Regions from separate parts of the Clostridioides sp. LIBA-7678 genome, predicted to be linked through region 1. Evidence: riboswitches for the same ligand, from Rfam matches in the RefSeq annotation. Region 1 holds a riboswitch; each other region holds the start of a gene.

The links. A riboswitch is a leader RNA that binds a small molecule or an ion and turns the genes downstream of it on or off. The one in region 1 is predicted to bind cobalamin.
Region 2: it holds a riboswitch for cobalamin, as region 1 does, so the genes downstream of both, ACTG46_RS16380 (ABC transporter substrate-binding protein) here and ACTG46_RS02150 (energy-coupling factor ABC transporter permease) in region 1, are expected to answer to the same signal.
Region 3: it holds a riboswitch for cobalamin, as region 1 does, so the genes downstream of both, ACTG46_RS18235 (cobyric acid synthase) here and ACTG46_RS02150 (energy-coupling factor ABC transporter permease) in region 1, are expected to answer to the same signal.

The regions. Positions count from the first base shown of each region.
Region 1 is NZ_CP196987.1:380,253-384,548, reverse strand. It holds gene cbiQ (cobalt ECF transporter T component CbiQ) at 1-607, opposite strand, end outside; gene ACTG46_RS02155 (energy-coupling factor ABC transporter substrate-binding protein) at 610-894, opposite strand; gene ACTG46_RS02150 (energy-coupling factor ABC transporter permease) at 884-1,636, opposite strand; cobalamin riboswitch at 1,826-2,018, opposite strand; gene ACTG46_RS02145 (cobaltochelatase CobT-related protein) at 2,151-2,906, opposite strand; gene tnpB (IS200/IS605 family element RNA-guided endonuclease TnpB) at 2,992-4,101, opposite strand.
Region 2 is NZ_CP196987.1:3,525,861-3,530,156, reverse strand. It holds gene ACTG46_RS16390 (fumarylacetoacetate hydrolase family protein) at 1-371, shown strand, start outside; gene ACTG46_RS16385 (dihydrodipicolinate synthase family protein) at 453-1,346, shown strand; cobalamin riboswitch at 1,485-1,669, shown strand; gene ACTG46_RS16380 (ABC transporter substrate-binding protein) at 1,897-3,027, shown strand; gene ACTG46_RS16375 (FecCD family ABC transporter permease) at 3,100-4,125, shown strand; gene ACTG46_RS16370 (ABC transporter ATP-binding protein) at 4,128-4,296, shown strand, end outside.
Region 3 is NZ_CP196987.1:3,959,400-3,963,695, reverse strand. It holds gene cobT (nicotinate-nucleotide--dimethylbenzimidazole phosphoribosyltransferase) at 1-294, shown strand, start outside; gene cobU (bifunctional adenosylcobinamide kinase/adenosylcobinamide-phosphate guanylyltransferase) at 327-887, shown strand; gene cobS (adenosylcobinamide-GDP ribazoletransferase) at 897-1,670, shown strand; gene ACTG46_RS18240 (histidine phosphatase family protein) at 1,691-2,305, shown strand; cobalamin riboswitch at 2,361-2,539, shown strand; gene ACTG46_RS18235 (cobyric acid synthase) at 2,655-4,169, shown strand; gene ACTG46_RS18230 (cobyrinic acid a,c-diamide synthase CobB) at 4,209-4,296, shown strand, end outside.

The sequences.
Region 1 (4,296 bases):
TTTTGTACAGCATACTTCCAAGAATTCCTAAGGATTTATATGAAGTTTTTAAATTTATGTACCCAAATCTTAGTTCTTGTGACTTATATATTTCTGAAAATTCTTCTAAAAATATGAATATAAACCTATATATTAACATTGATAGTTCAACAAAAGTATCAGGCAAATGCATTTTTTTAAAGAAGAATATTAATTGATTAAAAGGTGTTGTAAGTATACAAAAGTATACACAAGTCAAACAAGACATAGCTCTAAATAATACATGAATAGACATGTCAATAGATGCTTTTGATATTCCTACATTGAAACTAAAAATTTCAAAACTATATAATAAGTCTGCCTTATTAAAAGATATATTTACAAGAGTTATTCCTATACTAAGAAATAAAAAGTACATTGGTATTCTGAGTAATTTTAAATAATTCTTTAAATCTATTCCAGCTACACAAACAACTAGAATACTCATTAAAATCATAATTCCACTTAAAACAAATATATTTTTTATTACCATAGAAGCAATCAGAAAGATTACTCCTATGGCTACTTTTTTATTTGGATTTACTTTACTTAATCTATTTGTATATGCATATTTATCAATTATAAGCATAATTAACTTCTCTTTCCTTTTTGAACACCTAATATGTACCCTATTACACCAGCACCTAACGCTGCTTGTGCAGAGAATAATAAACTTTCTATTTCTCCACTTGGTGGCTCATATGGGCTACTAAACCATGGTTCATAATCTGGATTTATCTTAGTAATTTCACTCTCAGCTTGACCATCTGCTCCTCCATATTCAGCTCCCGAATTAACAAGTAATGGGAATATGATAAGAGCTACTACTAATAAAAGTAGTAATATATTAGTTTTCGTCTTTGTTTTAGCACTCATTAGCTTTAACTCCTTTATCATTATTTTCTAGTATGCTTTTTTCTCCATTTTCTGTAATTAAATTATATACAATTACAGTAAGTATACCTTCTGCTATCGCTATTGGTATTTGAGTCATAAAGAAAATTCCTAAAAACTTAATTGCTGAAGCCATCACTCCACCTGATGGGTCTGGGAAAGCCAGTGCTAACTGTATCGAAGTTACTGTATATGTAGCCAAATCTCCTATTGCTGCTGCAAGAAATACTGGCATTGCATTATTTCCGTCTTTTTTCTTTAATGCTTTAAATATTAAGAATGATATAATTGGTCCTATAATAGCCATTGAAAAAGCATTAGCTCCTAAAGTAGTTATTCCTCCATGTGCCAATAGTAATGCTTGGAATATTAGAACTATAGTTCCAAGAACAAACATTACACTTGGTCCAAACATTATTGCTCCAAGACCTACTCCAGTAGGATGTGAACAACTTCCTGTTACTGAAGGTATCTTTAGTGCTGACAATACAAATACAAATGCTCCACATAGCGCTAATAATACTTTCTTTTTAGGGTCTTGCTTTACTATTTTTCCTATTGATTTTAGTCCTACTAAAAAAAATGGTATAAATATAACTCCCCATGCTATAGACCATTTTACTGGTAAGTATCCTTCCATTATGTGCATTGCATTCGATGTAACTGGAGTTAAAATGATTAACATAAGTGCAGCTATAACCCCTAATTTGATATTTTGTTTCATTTTACTATCCCCTCTCTCCCTTTCTAATAATTAAAATATAAATAATATATGTCTGATTTATTTTAAAAATAAAAATAAAAAAGCCTAACTCGATGGCTAGGCTTCTAATTTTCGACAATCCAAATACAAACACATAAAATGAACATATCTGTATAATTATTATAAGAAACTTTCTCCATCCCCGAAGAAATTACTTTAATATTTTAGGCAGGTCTCCTGACTTAGCTTCTTCCTACTCCTCTTCCTTCCCATGAAATATAAAAGTATATCATCATAGTGGCTAACAAAAGTTTCGTCTGCATCACAGTAGCGGGGGCTGTAAAGGAATTTAACCTTTTTCCCTATTAATCTTGCTTGAAGAACCTATAATATTATATATTTAATTTTTAAATTATTCTTAAAATATTTTCTATATAAATCATTGTATACCTTTTCTGTGAAAATTTCTACATTTTTTACAAATTTTATTCATTTTTATATTTTTATGTATATAAATTATTTTTTATAATCTTGATTAATTTCTAATTATCTTCTTTAAATACATCGAAACCACATCAGAAAATCTAGTTATATCTCTTGAATATATAAAATCGTTTCCATATATTAACCTTTCAGCCTCAAGCTCCGATTCTTTCCCTGTGAATACTCCTAATACTAATATATTTTGTTTCCTAGCTTTTCTTACTTCATTAGCTGTATCTCTTAAACCAACTATCCCTCTATAAGCTTTTTCTCCTCTTAAGGTTCTCTCACTATTTTTTCCTATCTTTACATCATTGGGTCTTCCATCACTAAGAACTATCAAAATTTTATTTTCTTCATCTCTATTTATTAGACCACTACATATAGATTTTATAGCTAAACCATCTCTATTATTACCAGCACAAAAGTATTCAAATATATTTTCACTATTTTTTAAACTATCATCATAATCTTTAAATCTTTTTAATATTGTATAATCCAAAAAACTAGAAAATCCCATAACTCTATTTGGTATGCCAACCTCTGTTAAGGCATTTGCAATTATATACGCCTGAATTGCCACATTTCCTTGATTTCTACTTTGAGAACCACTTGCATCTAATAATATATCAATAACATACTTTCCTTTTTCATTTTCTATATCTTTATAAAATATTTTATTATTATTACTTCTACCCACTCTCCAAGCCCTATTTGCTAATATAGTTCCACAATCAGAGTATACTCTTGTTTTAGCATTTTCTTCTCTGAACCTCCCATGACTAAAGTCACAGGGTTCCTGCTTCATAGAATTTTGCATACTGAAATATGTCTTACCAATTCTCCACAGGCTATCCCCATAGTTCCTACGGTTCTTACATACATTATTTATTTTAAACTCTTATTAGTCTTAGTCCTTCTTTTAGTATATTTATACTTGCATTTATATCTCTATCGTGAGTTTCATTACAACAAGGACAAATCCATTCTCTTATACTTAAATTCTTCATTTCCTTGTTTTTGTGCCCACATTTATTGCATATTTGTGAACTTGCAAAGAACTTACCTACCTTTACAATTTGTCTATCATACCAATTAGCCTTGTATTCTAATTGACGAATAAATTCTGACCATGACACATCAGAAATTAGGCGAGATAGTTTACTATTTCTAGTCATATTCTTTACTTGTAATTCCTCTATGCAAATAATATCATTCTCTCGTATTAATTTGGTAGATAGTTTTTGTAGAAAATCCTTCCTTTGATTAGCTATATGTTCTTGAAGTCTTGCAACTTTTAATCTTGCTTTATTTCTATTTAAACTACCAATTGTTTTTCTCGATAATTCTCTTTGTAATTTAGCAAGTTTATTTAATGACTTCTTAAGATACTTAGGATTTTCTATAAAGTCTCCACAACTTGAGATACAAAATTCTTTAACTCCTAAATCTAAACCTATCTGATTATTAGTATTTTCAAATGCTTTAATATCTATATCAGTACAACATAATGATACATAATATTTTCCACTTGGTTCTTTGGATATAGTAGCATTAAGTATTCTTCCTTGAGGTACTTGTTTATCCCTTACTTTAACCATTCCAAGTTTAGGTAATTTTATATATTGACCAAGGTGCATAATATTTCCATTTGTAAAGTTCGTTCTATATGAAAATCTATTAGTTTTTTTTGATTTAAATTTAGGAAATCCTGCATTTTCTTTAAAGAATTTTTTATATGCGTTTTCTAAATCTTTTAAGGTGTTTTGTAGTGAAAATTTATCAGGTTCTTTAAGCCACTCTAACTCTTTTTTTAAGTTGGTCAAATCAGAACTACATAGTTTATAAGTAAAAGTTTCTTTATTGTTTTCATAAACTTCTATTTTTTTAGCAAGATATTTATTATATACAAATCTACAACATCCAAAAGTTTTGTTAATTAACTCTTGCTGTTTTTTATTTGGATACATTCTAAACTTATAAGCTTTTTCCACTACTATCACCTCACTTTAATTGCTTTTTATGATTATTAATATACATATCTGAGTAACTTCTATTTTTCATCACTCATTATAATATTAACAAACGTAATTATCTAAAACAATTATTTCGAAGGTTTTATATTTATTTCTAAATAACATATGTAAAAACCGTAAGTCCTAACTTTTATCATTTTTGAGGTTGTCGTTCACATAAGT
Region 2 (4,296 bases), 1.1 Mb from region 1:
ATATTTCTGCTAGAAAGTTACAAAAAGAGCATGTTCAGTGGTTTAGAGGAAAGGGATTAGATACATTTACATCTTTAGGCCCATGTATCTTACATAAAAGTGAAATTTCTTTTCCTGTAAAACTTAAGGTATGTAGTAGAGTAAATGGTGAAGAAAGACAAAATTCTAATACAAGATTATTCATATCAGACATTTCAGACATAGTTTCAGAACTTTCAAAGGGGATGACTTTAGAGGCTGGAGATATTATAGCTACAGGTACACCTTCTGGAGTTGGTATGGGTTTTTCGCCCCCTAGATATATGAGTAGTGGAGATGTAATTGAATGTGAGGTTGAAAGTATTGGAATTTTAAGAAATTACATTAAATAAATGTTTTAATATAGGTAATGTTAAGGCAAAACCTGAATGTATTAAATGAACATATTAAAATAAATTTTAGGAGTTTAAATTATGAAAGCAGAATTTTTGACACCAGTGGTTACAATATTTGATGAAGAAGGAAATTTAGATAAAGAAGGAAATAAGAAAGTCTATGACCATCTTATAGATGGAGGTGTAGATGGTCTAGTTATAATGGGAAGTACTGGAGAGTTCTTTAATATGTCTATGGATATGCAAAAAGAACTTATAGATTTAGTAATTAGTTATGTTAATAAGAGAGTAAAAGTGTTTATAGGTACAAGTCGTATGAGTATAAAAGAGTCTATAGAGCTTTCAAATTATGCACATAATAGTGGAGCTGATGGAGTTATGATAATAAGCCCTTATTATTTCTCTCTTGATGATGACAGTATTGAGTTGTTTTATAGTGAAATAGCTAAAAATACAGAAGCTGAAATATATCTATATAATTATCCAGATAGAACTGGTTATGACTTGAGTCCAGAACTTACATTAAGACTTGTAAGAAAACATAAAAATATAGTTGGTTATAAGGATACAGTAACTTTAATGGGACATACTAGAGATTTAATAAATACTATGAAAGCAGAGTTCCCAAATTTTAAGATATATAGTGGTTATGACGAAAACTTTATACATAATCTAATGTCTGGGGGAGCAGGTTGTATAGGAGGTTTATCAAATTTAATTCCAGAAGTTTGTTCAAAATGGGCAGAAGCTTATAATAATAGAGATATGGATAAGGTTATAGAAATTCAAAAATATATCAACAAAGCAATGGATTTTTATTTAATAACAAATCCATTTATACCAGCAATGAAAAAGGCTCTGAATATAAGGGGATTACAAGTAAGTGATTATATGACTGCTCCTTTTACAAAACCAAATGAAAATCAAGTATGTGAGATTAAAAAATTAATGAATGAATTAAATATATGTTAACTGCTTAATTAAGTATATAGTAAAAAACAAAGAGTGTTTTAAAATGATTTTTATAGTCATTTTGGGCACTCTTTATTTTATATGTTAAATCAACCTTGCAAAGTTGCCAACAATAAACTACAATTATCTTAATAAAAAATAAATTAAATAATACTAGGGTACTAGATTAGTTTAATAGGGAAAGTGATGCAAGTTCACTACAGCCCCCGCTACTGTATACGGATACGAAATCAAAATCCACTGAGATTTATATGAAAAATTTTGGGAAGGGTGATAGAGGAAAAGCCGTGAGTCAGGAGACCTGCCCAGTATTACATAGGTTCAATTTAGGGTGGAAATTGTAATTTATAATAAAATGAAATATCAATTCATTTTTTGTAAAATTGATATATAAACTTCTCCTTTCTAAATTAGGAGAAGTTTTTTATTTTATTAAAAGGTTATAATTATTAAAGATAACTTTAATATAATTCTAATGAGATATATTTTAGAAATATATGTTATTAAAATTTTTAACCACTTATAAAAATAAAATATTGGAGTGAAAGAGATGAAATTTAAAGTAAATGTTTTAAAGCAATTTTTTCTAAGTATTATGATAGTTCTTTTAGTAGGAGGTCTTATAGGATGTAGTAAAAATGATAAAGAGAATGCACAAGTTAGTAGCGGTAAGAAGTTAGAATTAAAATATGCAAGTGGATTTAGTGTTGAAGACTTAGAGAATGGAATTAAAAAAGTAACTGATGGAGATAAAAGAGAACTGATTTTAATTCCTAAAAAAATTGAAGTTCCTGAAAAGTATAAAAATGCTAATATAGTTAGAACACCTGTAGATAATGTATTAATAGCATCTACAACACAAGCCTGCTCTCTAAGAACAATAGGTGAGCTAAATAGCATAAAAGCAGTAACGACAGAGGAACAGTATTGGACTATCAAAGAAATTAAAGATTTGATGAAGGACGGAAAGATACATTATGTTGGTTCAAACTTAGCACCAGATTATGAAAAAATAGTAGACTTAAATCCTGATTTAACTATAGTTAGTAGTGGTCTATCAGAAGCTGATACAAAATTTATTGATAAACTAAAAGAATTAGGACTTAACTATGTTGTAGATAATGAATACAAAGAGCAAAACCCATTTGGAAGAATGGAATGGACAAGTTTAATAGCTGCGTTTTATGATAAAGAAGATATAGCCACTAGTGAATTGAATAAGACAGTACAAAAGATAGAAGAAGTAAGTAAAAAGATAAAAAACAAGAACAAGCCTAAGGTAGTATGGGCATCTGTATATGAAGGAAATGCTTATGTAGCACCTAAAGATTCATATGTAGATAATATGATAAGAATGGCAGGTGGAATGAATGCATGTGCTTCAATGGATTCAAATGAAGGAAGAGTGAGTATTGAACAACTACATGAAGTTGCAAAGGATGCAGATATATTTGTATACTCATCAAGCTCAGATTATGCACCAAACTTAGAGTCTATAAAATCTAGTGCACCTGTATTGGCTGATTTGGATGTTGTAAAAAATGGTAACTTGTGGGTATTTGCTCCAGATTATTATCAATCAGTAGATAAGACTGATGAATTAATAGTAGATTTAGTTGAGATGTTTCATCCAGGTACTACAGGTGAAAAAATTAAACATTATATAAATTATGATAAATAATATATAATACGACACTAAAAGATGAGTTTTATGGATTTTAGTTAATATAGATTTGTTAAGAGGGGTATATAAATGGATTTTATTAATAAAATGAGAATAAAGAATACTACAATATTTATAGGACTAATTATAGGCATGATACTTACTTTTTTAGTGTGTGTAGCATTTGGCTCTGTAAAAATTGAGTTTAAAGAAATAATAGATGTTGTATTAAGAGGTATGGATAATACAGAACATTATAAAATAATATACAACATAAGGATTCCAAGAGTACTTGCAACTATGGTGGGTGGAGCTTGTTTAGCAGTATCAGGAATTTTACTACAGATATTTTTTAAGAATCCAATAGTTGAACCATATATATTAGGTGTATCTTCAGGCTCTACTTTATCAGTAGCGCTTATGATTTTAGGTGGATATACATTAGGATTTGAAAATATAACTTCAATGAGTATATTTGTAGCAGCATTTATAGGAGCTTTGATTGTAATGTCTGTAGTCATTTTATTTGCAAGTAAGGTAAAGAATATAACAACTCTTTTAATAATAGGAATTATGACTGGATATGTATGTAGTGGTATAACTAATGTACTACAATCATTTGCAAATAGTGAAAAATTAAAAGAATTTACTGTTTGGTCGATGGGAAGTTTCTCTGGATTTACTTGGGAAAAAGTAGAGATACTTATACTGATTGGTATGTTAGGTCTTTTAATGAGTATCTTTATAATAAAACCTCTAAATGCTTTTTTATTAGGAGAAGAGTATGCTAAAAGTATTGGTATAAATATAAAATTTTTTAGATTTTTGGTAGTATTTATATCTAGTATACTAGCAGCAATAGTATCAGCATTTGCAGGCCCTGTAGGATTTATTGGACTTGCAGTACCACAAATTTCAAAACTGATATTTAAGACATCAGATAATAGAGTGCTAATACCAGTGGTAATTTTTTTAGGAAGTATAGTTACAGCTCTCTGCGATTTGATATCAAGAGTAATTTTGTCACCAGTAGAGTTACCAATAAGTACAATAACATCTTTATTAGGAGCACCAATTGTAGTAATGCTATTGATGAAAAGGAAGGACAGGGCTTAGATATGTTGAAAACTAATAATTTAAGTGTGGGATATAATAAAAAAGTAGTTGTGAGTAATATAAATATAGAGGTAAAAAATGGAGAGATATTATGCCTTTTAGGAAGTAATGGTGCTGGAAAAACTACTATATTAAGGTCTTTATCTAAACTTATAACACCAATAAAAGGGG
Region 3 (4,296 bases), 620 kb from region 1:
GGATGTAGTGCTAATAGAATTCCAGTAGTAATTGATGGATTTATTTCTTATGCAGCAGCACTAATTGCTTATAAGATAAATCCAAAAACTAGAGAATATATGATAGCATCTCACATGTCAGCAGAATCAGGAACTAAGAGAGCCTTAGATATATTGAAATTAGACCCTTTACTAAATATGGATATGAGGTTGGGTGAAGGAAGTGGAGCTGCTCTAGCATTTAACATAATAGAAGCTTCAAATTATACTTATAGGAATATGGCAACTTTTGATGAAATTGACATGGGGAGATAAGGCATAAAAATTTAATATGTAGGAGTGTTTTGATGAGTGAAATTGTTCTGGTAACAGGAGGAGCTAGGTCAGGGAAGAGTAACTTTGCAGAAAAGCTATGTTTAAATAGGAATAATAAAACAGCTTATATAGCAACTTCTATTCCGTTTGATGATGAAATGAAAGATAGGGTAAAAAAGCATCAAGAAAATAGACCTAGAAATTGGGATACATATGAAATATATGAAGATATATATTCCATAATTAGACAGCTATACAAAGAACATGAAACTGTTATACTAGACTGTGTAACCTTATTAGTAAATAATCTAATGTTTAAACACAATCTAAATATAGAAGAGTCTACTCAAGAAGAGATAAACAAATTGGAAGAATATATAAAAGAACAAGTTATAAGACTTATTGAAGAAATAGAAAAAACAAATCTATACTTTGTATTTGTTACAAATGAATTAGGTATGGGAATTGTTCCTGGGAATAAACTTAGTAGGATATATGCTGATATTGTAGGTCGCATAAATCAATACATAGCATCAAAAAGTAATGAAGTTTATTTTGTAGTTAGTGGCATACCTATGAAAATAAAGGAGTAGTATGTGACTATGAAAAGATTTATTTTAATACTACAGTTTTTAACAAGGATACCTATAAAATTAAATGTAGGATTTGATGATGAATTTTATAAATCAATAGTGTATTTTCCACTTGTAGGTTTTGTTATTGGTGTATTATCTTATTTAATAGGATGGATTTCTATGCTTTTATTTGAACCATTTATAGCTTCTATAATAATAACTCTAGCTGGGGTATTAATTACTGGAGGTCTTCATATAGACGGATTAGGAGATACATTTGATGCAATATATAGCTATAGAGATAAAGAAAAAATGCTTGAAATAATGAAAGATTCAAGGTTAGGTACAAATTCACTTTTAGCAATTATGTTTGTGCTTTTATTAAAGGTTGGATTCATATACAATATAATAAGTAATAATTCATTATGGGTTATAATATTTATGCCAATGATTGCAAGATTAGGAGTAATGTTATTGACATATAAAACTGTGACACCAAGAGAAAAAGGAATGGGAAATTTATTTATAGGTAAACTGACTACAAATATGTTAATAACAGCTATAGTATATACATCATTAATAGTTATTCTTATTACTAAATTTATATTCTTATTACCTAATATAGTGTTGATTAAAATATTAGGTTCAGCTATAGTAATTTTTATATTTATAATATTATTCAAAAAACACATTTATAAAAAGATTGATGGAGTAACAGGTGATATATTAGGTTGTGGAATAGAACTTTCAGAGCTTGTATATTTGATTTATATATATTTGTTAATTTTTATGTTTTTTTAAAACTAAAAAGTGGTGATAATGTGATAAGATTAATACTAATAAGACATGCATTGACAAATGATAATAAAAAAGGAAGATTATCAGGTCACATAAATAGTTGTATCAGTGAAGAAGGAAAAATTCAAATAAATAAAATTACTGAATACCTAAGTAATGAAAATATAGACCGAATTTACACGACACCATCTTCACGTACAAAGGATACAATAGAAAAGATATCAAGGTTAAAATTAATAGAAATAGAAGAAAAAGAAGCTTTAAGAGAAATTAGTTTTGGAGACTTTGAAGGAATAACTTTTGAAGAAATTAAAGTCAAATATCCCAAAGAGTTCGAAAAGATGATAGAAGAAGGTAACAACTATAGATATCCAAATGGAGAAAGTCTCATAGACTCTTATAAAAGAGTGGCAAAAGAAATTGATAATATACTTTTAGAAAATGATAGTCATTCAGATATAAAAACAATACTTATATGTTCTCATGCAGGAACAATAAGAAATATAATAACACATTTGATTTCTGGTGGTTATAAATATCATTGGAACTTTAAAATTGATAATGCATCTATTACAGTTTTAGAAATTAATAGTGGATTTACTGTAGTAGATAAAATGAATTTTACAGACTTTATATAATTTAATTAAAATTAAGTATTACAATATATGTCTGTAAAAATATTAATGAAAATAGAATATTAGATTAAAATTAGGTTCTTAATTATATATTAAAAGGGAAAAAGGTTAGATGCCTTTGCAGCCCCCGCTACTGTGAAACCAACGAAACTATAAATACCACTGTCAATTTGATGGGAAGGTTATAGAAGTAGGATGAAGTTAAGCCAGGATACCTGCCTAATTTAATTTAAAACAAGAGGTCTTCGGGGTGAAAGATTTTTAATTAATACGTATAAAAGTCCTATCTTTAGAAGCAATAGGACTTTTTTTATTGGCATTTTAGTAAATTTTAGCAAGGAGGGGTTAGAAAGTGGGGAAAAAAATAATGCTACAAGGAACAGCATCAAACGTAGGTAAAAGTATCTTAGTAGCAGGTTTGTGTAGAATATTTAAACAAGATGGTTATACTGTTGCTCCTTTTAAGTCTCAAAATATGGCTTTAAATTCCTTTATAACTAAAGAAGGATTAGAAATGGGAAGAGCACAAGTATTTCAAGCTGAAGCAGCAAAAATAGAGCCTATAGCTGATATGAATCCAGTTCTATTAAAACCTTCTGGAAATAACAAAAGTCAAGTTATTGTAAGAGGTAAAGTTATAGGGGAAATGCCTTCTTCCCAATATCATGATTACAAACTAGAATTGGTAGATATATTGAAAGATACCTTTGATAGCTTGAATTCAACTTATGATATTGTAGTTATGGAAGGCGCTGGTAGTAATGCAGAGATAAATTTAAAAGATAGAGATATATCTAATATGGGTATGGCAGAAATAGCAGATGCACCTGTAATAATAGTTGGAGATATTGATAGAGGAGGAGTATTTGCATCATTAGTAGGAACAATGCTTTTATTAAATGAAGATGAGAAAAAAAGAGTAAAAGGTGTAATAATTAATAAATTTAGAGGAAAAAAAGAGCTTTTACAAGATGGAGTAAATATGCTAGAAGACATTATAAAAGTACCTGTTATAGGAGTAGTTCCTTATACAGATATAAAAATAGAAGATGAGGATAGTGTGACTACTAGATTTAAGAAAAAAATGAATAAAGGTGATATACACATAGAAATAATTAGAACTCCACACATGTCAAATTTTACAGATTTCAATATATTTGAGACACAAGAAGATGTAAGCATCAGGTATGTAGATTTTGGAGAATCTTTAGGAAATCCAGATATGGTAATAATACCAGGAACTAAAAGTACTATAAATGATTTAATGTATATAAGAGAAAGTGGTCTTGAGTCACAAATTAAAAATTTGCATGGTCAAGGTAAATTGATATTTGGTATATGTGGTGGGTATCAAATGCTAGGTAAGAAATTAAGAGACCCTTATCATGTTGAAAGTGAAATTGAAGAAGTTGATGGTATAGGTCTCTTAGATACAGAAACAATATTTGAGAAAGAAAAAACTACCACACAAGTAGAAGCTACTATTGTTGAATGTAATGGTGAATATATGAATGACCTTAAAGGTATAAAAGTAAAAGGTTATGAAATCCATATGGGTATTACAAATCGAGGTGATGGTATAAGAAGCTTAGATTTGATAACAAAAAAACTGGATGAAGAAGTGAATTATACTGAAGGAAGCATAAATAAAGATGGTACTGTAATTGGAACTTATATTCATGGAATCTTTGATGAAATAAGTTTCACAAGGAAAATTTTAAATAATATAAGAAAGAAAAAAGGTCTACAAGAATTAGAAAGCAAGGTAAATTCTTTTGGTGAATTTAAAGATAAAGAATATGATAAATTGGCTGATTTTTTAAGAGAGCATTTAGATATAGAGAAAATATATGAGATTATGAAATAGTAATGATTCTGTATTTATAATTTAGGTAGGAGGTGTATTATGAAAAAAATCTTAATTGCAGGTACCAGTAGTGGAGTAGGCAAGACAACAATTTCATTAGGAATAATGCAAGCCTTAGTCAAGAGGA